3 regions of the Heyndrickxia acidicola genome follow, and region 1 is predicted to be linked to each of the others. Evidence: riboswitches for the same ligand, from Rfam matches in the RefSeq annotation. Region 1 holds a riboswitch; each other region holds the start of a gene.
The links. A riboswitch is a leader RNA that binds a small molecule or an ion and turns the genes downstream of it on or off. The one in region 1 is predicted to bind cyclic di-GMP.
Positions count from the first base shown of each region.

Region 2: another riboswitch for cyclic di-GMP. It lies ahead of A5N88_RS07320 (hypothetical protein); the one in region 1 lies ahead of A5N88_RS19320 (EAL domain-containing protein).
Region 3: another riboswitch for cyclic di-GMP. It lies ahead of A5N88_RS24485 (anti-repressor SinI family protein); the one in region 1 lies ahead of A5N88_RS19320 (EAL domain-containing protein).

Region 1 covers NZ_KV440953.1:4,153,577-4,155,777, reverse strand. The annotation lists gene A5N88_RS19325 (STAS domain-containing protein) at 1-481, opposite strand, end outside; gene A5N88_RS19320 (EAL domain-containing protein) at 620-1,345, opposite strand; cyclic di-GMP riboswitch class I at 1,494-1,585, opposite strand.
Region 2 covers NZ_KV440953.1:1,570,725-1,572,925, reverse strand. The annotation lists gene A5N88_RS07330 (hypothetical protein) at 1-215, shown strand, start outside; cyclic di-GMP riboswitch class I at 301-388, shown strand; gene A5N88_RS07325 (hypothetical protein) at 435-737, shown strand; cyclic di-GMP riboswitch class I at 877-963, shown strand; gene A5N88_RS07320 (hypothetical protein) at 1,009-1,311, shown strand; gene A5N88_RS07315 (hypothetical protein) at 1,387-1,725, shown strand; gene A5N88_RS07310 (hypothetical protein) at 1,738-2,118, shown strand; gene A5N88_RS07305 (GH25 family lysozyme) at 2,138-2,201, shown strand, end outside.
Region 3 covers NZ_KV440953.1:4,048,595-4,050,795, forward strand. The annotation lists gene thiE (thiamine phosphate synthase) at 1-312, shown strand, start outside; cyclic di-GMP riboswitch class II at 729-818, shown strand; gene A5N88_RS24485 (anti-repressor SinI family protein) at 849-968, shown strand; gene A5N88_RS25115 (hypothetical protein) at 1,224-1,388, opposite strand; gene A5N88_RS18900 (M42 family metallopeptidase) at 1,763-2,201, shown strand, end outside.

The DNA.
Region 1 (2,201 bases):
CCCTTGCACACAGATTGTTAAAACCATCGAGCCCGAGATCAAAAGGAAGATTTTGAAGGACAACCATGCCAATTCTCTCTGCCACTGGAATAATGCTAATAGCGATTTCCTCCATAAAGGCTTTGTATTCTTCCTGTTCAAGGTAGCGCTCTGTAATATCTTCAAATTCAATCATGGCACCCGCAATTTCACCATTTTCATCCTTTAGCAGCACAGAGCGCTGGCTCAGTGTTTTCTCATAGGGGCCCCAGTTATAAGGGAAGACCTCATAATAATAGTTTTCGCCTCTTTCAAGAGTATGCTGAAGAGTCCTTGTGAACTCTGGAGGATAATTAAAAAATTTATCAATGTTTCTGCCAATCGCCTCTTTAGGCTCAATTCCTAATATGGTCTTGCACATTTGATTTGCAACTGTAATGGTAAAATGGTTATCGATGGCCATTACTGCAACGCTCAATTTCTCCAAAACTAGTGAATTCATTCCATCCCCCCCTTTAGCCTATATAGATTATCTCAGCGTACGGCAGCTGTCTGTTAAATAACAAGCAACCTCCAACATCAGCCTCGGCCAAGCATATAACGCCAGTAAGCATACATTCTATTCTGCACTTAGTATATCTTAAACAACCACCTGCTGGTATGCTTTGGGAAGTATTGCCGGTCTTCCAAGAAAAAACCCTTGAGCATATATCACACCAAGCTGCTTTGCCATCTCCAGCTCCAGTTCTGTTTCAATCCCTTCTAAAATAAGCTTGCTGTTAAATTGGCTGCAAAAATCCAGGCAATATTGGATGATCGCTTGCTTTTTTAAGGAAGAAGATAGATCCGCAGTCAAATACCGATCTAATTTAATAAATTCAGGAACCACTTCAATAATGGTTTTGAAATGAGAATAGCTTTTTCCAAAATCATCAACTGCAATCCTGATGCCAAGGCCTCTTAGTTTTTCCAGCTTTCTTATCATTTCACTGCTTACCGTCATTTCCTCAGTTTCACTAATTTCCAGTACGAGTTGTTGGCCTTGGTTCTCCTTCATTATTTTATTCACAAAATTTAAAAAATCTTTGTTTTCTAATGTGGATGGAATAATATTCAGGAATAATAGCCCGTTATCAATTGAATATCCGGCGGATTGATATGTGAAAATGGCCTTTTGAAGTGAACGAGAATCCAGCTCAAAAAGACTGTTCTTCTCTTTTGCCTCTAAAAATGCCTGCTCCGGATTAGGATATTTTTCCGAACGAAGCAGCCCTTCATAACCAATCACTGAGTTACTTTGAATGTTATAAATGGGCTGATAATGATGTGTGAAGTTTCCTTTCTCAATGACCTCATGAATTGTCATCTCCCGCTCTCCCCTTTTCTACAATGATTATGATCGCCAAGCTAAGAGGGGCATTTGCAGGCCATGATAATAGCGTGCCAATACGAAAAAACAGGAAAGCAGCAACCGAAATATGAACGGAAGCTTCCCTATTTAAGTCCACTGCTTATTCGGCGGCCCGACTGCCCTAGCATTTCTTTGTACTGCCTTAGGCTCGCGGCTTTGCGTCCTTATTTTTCAATAAGTTTGCCTTTATCGAATGAATAGTACATTTATTTCCATTATAATGCTCTTTTTCGTCAAAAGTCTACAATATTCTGCATTTTTTTAGGTTAAGAGGCCTATTCCAGTTGAACTATACATATGGAGTAGGTGAAAAAATTTCTGAATAAAGTAAACAATAATTTAAGGGAATTTTAAGATTTCTTTTCTATACTTGTAATCAGGACAAGCATTAACCCTTTTTTACTTTTAACCCCCTTATATTTGTTTTGATCCGGCCTTTGCTGCCGGATTTTTTTTTGAATCCTTTTCTACAGCGCCAATGCGCCAGCTCCTTGAAGCGTTTTTCTCTTAGAGGAGTCTCTTTGCTTCAATCAACTGTGGATTAAAATCATCATTGGTATAACATAGCCATTGGCAGCGTTCTGGTCTTCCTGCAGTTGTCTTCTCAAGGTACTCGTTTTCATCTTCGATCACCATTAGATATAGAATTTGCATAGTGCCTTGTACATAACTCCCTTCAATTGTAAAGACTAATTTTCCATATATTAAACTAAAGCGGCTCTTTTTCCTTATCGTAACGATGTGAATAAATATTGAAAATGGGGTATAAGGTAAAAAGCTTGAATGTCAGTTAAGCTGTGAGTTTAGGGAG
Region 2 (2,201 bases), 2.6 Mb from region 1:
GCGATAAGTACGATTGGAAGTATATTATTACAAGGGCTTTAAACATTTTATTTGGTACTCCTGTAATTAAGTCTAAGGGACAGGTAAACTGTGATGAGTTGATTGTTGATGGGTTTCGTGAAAAGCTGGGGATTGATTTATTGGACCCAACAGTTTTGCTTTCACCTACTTCACTTTCAACCAGTAGATATTTGAAAAAGCTAACAGCAGAGTAGGACGCTCTGATTCAAGAACAAGCATATTTATCGAATCACTCAAGCATTGATAATTTGTGCCGATATTAATGTAGGATAATTTCCCTATTGAAAAAGGCAAACTAATCGAAAGGTTAGGACGCAAAGCTATGGGTCTAAAACTCTAATGGAGTAATGATTGCCAGGCTGCCAAATCGGTACAACCCGCATTTGGTTAAAATTTTGTGTGGAGGAATGTACATGGGTGAAAATAATCAAGAATTAAAGAATAGCATAAGAAAATTCAACTGTTTATTAGAAGGGCAACCGGACAACTCTAATTCTGTGGTTGAATTTATATCATTTCTAAGATATTTTTTAAGAATAAAGGCAAAGGATCCAATACCTACAATTGAAGTTATGACATTAATTAAAGAGTATAAGCCCATAGTTTTTAATATCTTAAAACAAATGTCTAAAAAAAATGATAGGCTAAGATTTCTAACAGAATTATCAATGGGGTTAACCTTAGCTGAAGAGAGATTGAATAAAATTATCCATTAAAAATCATTATGCATCTTTAAATAGAAGGTGTATTTTTATGTCTAAATATAGATCGGAATCACAAAGCTTAAAATTAAAATAATATTGAAACCTATGATTAAAAAACTATAATAAAATGGTATATAGTAACCAAACCCTAATTTGAAAAAGGCAAACTAATCGAAAGGTTAGGACGCAAAGCCATGGGTCTAAAACTCTTATGAGTAATGATTGCCAGGCCGCCAAATCGGTACTATCCGCATTTGGTTAAATATATGTGGAGGTAATGAACATGGGTGAAAATCAAAAATTAAAGATGAGTATTAAGAATCTTTACAATTTGCTAGAGGAATATCCAGACGAATCAACTTCTGCTTGTGAATTTTTAAACTTTCTAAGATCTTTTTTAAGAATAAGCGCAAATCCATTACCTATAAAGGAAGTTATGACATTGATTAAAGAGAATAAACCAACAGTACTTTTTACATTAAAAAAGATGTCAAATACCAATATGATGGTAAGAATCCTAACAGGATTATCAACGGATATGGATATAAGAGTGGCAGAATACAGATTGAGAAAAATAATTAAATAAATATTAGTAGACAAATCAGCACCTTTGAAAAGAAGGTGTATTTTTTATGCTCTAAGAGGAGCAAGGGGGTCAGACATGGGTGAAATGACAATGGAGCAAAGGGTTGCAGAGCATGAGAAACGCATTCAGGATCTCGAAAAGAGTTATGGGGAAATGAAAAATGAGATGCTTACGGTACGTACAAGCCAGCTAGAGATTCACAATGCTCTGCTTACAGAAAGCAAGGAGCAAAAATCATTAATTAATAAACAGCGTCAGGAGCAAGATGATCTTCTAAACCAGCTTATTGCTCATACGCTTGGAATAAAAAAAACAAGTCAATCTAAACGTTGGGAACTTGCTCTTTCTGCCATTGGTGGAGGGGGCATTTTATATTTATTAATTCAAACAACAATTCAACTACTAAAACAATAGGAGTGATTTCTAATGATGAAATACTTATCTAATCTTAACTGGTGGAAGCAATTATCCTTAAATGCATTAACTCTTTTAACAGCCCTATTAGCAGCCTTAACAACAGCGCACATTCATGTCAATTGGTTTACAAGTGACACTGTAAATGTGATTGCTCAGTTTATAATTGCCTTTGGTATTTTCTTTGTTGGCTCTTGTGCCGGTTTAATAAATACTTATTTAACTATAAAAAGCAAAGAAAAGGCTGCTAAAGTTGCTGAACAACATCAGAAAGAACAAGAAGCAGCTGCAGTCGCAAAAGTGGAAGCAGCAAAACAAATTGTAGCTTCTGCAGGCAACACTCAACCTTCTACTGAAGGTCCTGTCACAGTAATCCCAGTACATAGCAATTAAATAAAGGGGGATGAATTAATTGAAAAAAATAAATAAATTTACAGCTGGGCTAGTCCTTATATTCGGACTAGCTTTTTCTTTTG
Region 3 (2,201 bases), 100 kb from region 1:
GGCGTTTCTGTCCACTCTCTTGAAGAGGCTGAGGCTGCCCAGCGAGCCGGCGCTGATTACTTTGGAATTGGACCGGTTTTTGCTACGGTAACAAAGGAGGATGCTAAGCCTGAGAGAGGGACCGTCTTGATTGAGATGCTTCGTGAAAAAGGCTTTCAAGTTCCAATCGTGGGAATCGGGGGCATTCATGCGGGAAATGCAGCCTCTGTGATCGAGGCAGGCGCAGACGGTGTTTCTGTCATCACAGCGATCAGCACAGCAAAGGATGCAGCTGCTGCCGCAGCTGAATTGAAAAAAAGTGTAGGGGTATAACAGGAGGATAAAGGTCTCTAATGCGGTGCGGAGTAACCCCATTAGCCATTGTCCTGTTCAGCACTTTTAAAAAATAGTCGGCAGTGCCGGCTGCAACGCCATGTTACAAAGCTGTCCTGTTATCAACTGTCTGTTGGTGGCAGGCTTTTTTAATACTAAAATGGAATTTTTCCATTTGATATGAAAATTTATTTTCCAGATAAAATGAAATAAATTTATCGACAAAATGCTGCATGAAAGAAGGTGTGTGCGATTTTATAAATTGTTGATAAATCAATGGGTTTACAATATGTGGATAATAGAGGGTATCATTTTTCGACAAAAAGGGAAAAGGAAATTGTTTGAATTTTTAGGAAAAGTTGAAATTATGTAGCGATAGTGTCGCACTTTTTGATTTATAATATATATATAATGAATCCGACGATGGATACGATGAAAAACATTCTGAATTTGGGCACCTGATTAAAGAATGTTTGGAGTGAGTGGTGCAACCGACCATTTAGAGGAATGACAACCTTGGAGATGGAGTGGTTTCATTGAAAATTGTTTTGGACAAGGACTGGATTGAATTACTAGCTGATGCAAAAGCCATGGGTCTCACGAAAGAAGAGGTATTGGACTTTTTACGCAGGGAAAACCAGAAAAAGGAAGAATGAACAATTGAATACGCATTTCACTCCAAAAAAACTTGTATTTGTGAAGGCAGATACGGTTTTTTTTGTTGGCATTCGCATAGAGTGCTGCTTTATTTCCAATGGATCAATTCCGTGATTTGTCCGCTTCGTGATTAATTTGCGAAGGGCCATTTCTTTTAGAGATCGGCATGATCCATGGATTAAAAGTAAAAAACGCCCTGCAAAGTTGGTGCAGGACGGGTGTATACCGAGGGCCTGTACCATTTTTACAGGCCGTTATTCCTCAGAAGTATCGTTATAGGTGCGTTCGTTAAGATTAGGGGTTTCTGTTACGGCGAAATTAACAGACTGCAGGCTCATTCCAGGCTCAATCCCGAATAATTCCTCAACAGAATTAGGTGCTTTGTCTTCACTTTGTGATAAAACATCTTTCTTTTCCATTTTTCTCCCCTCCTTTTGTAATGAATACATACCCAAAAAACGTCATTTAATCACCTCTCCTAAAAATTTTTGTGGCCAAGCCATATGGCTCAGAGAAGAGTCTTTTATGCGTTAACGCAAAAAAGGGGTCTGACCCTTTCTTTACTTTAAAGCATAAAAGGGGTCTGACCCCTTTAGTGTGTTAAAGAATTAAAGTTTGAACTATTTGTCTATTCCTTTTAGTGATTTTTCTTAATGTTTTAAAAAGTGTTTGCTATCTTTTTTTCCCTTTTATATAATTTTGTATTGCACAATATATATTTTTTATTCATCATTTTCAGCGCCAATAATGTTTTACGTTTACATTTGTGCAAAGTAGAAAGGGAGATTAAATCATGATTGAGCTGGTAAAAACTCTAACAAGCCTAAATGGACCATGCGGCTATGAACATGAGGTAGCCTATTTTATCAAGGACTATCTTGAAGGGAAAGCAGATGAGGCGGTTATTGATTCGATTGGAAATGTGATTGCACGGAAAAAGGGGACAAAACCTGGACCGACTGTGCTTGTAACGGCCCATATGGATGAAGTGGGATTTATTGTAAAGAAAATTGAAGGAAATGGGCTTCTTCGTTTTGAAAAGCTTGGAGGACATGACGACAGGATTTTACTGGCAAAGCCGGTTAAGGTGCTTGGAGAGAATGGCATAGTGGATGGTGTGATAGGGACAATGTCTGCCCACTATGTGAAATTTGATGACCCATCCAAGGTCCGCAAGCATTCCCAGCTTTATGTGGATATCGGTGCCAGCTCGAAAGCAGAGGTACAGGAAC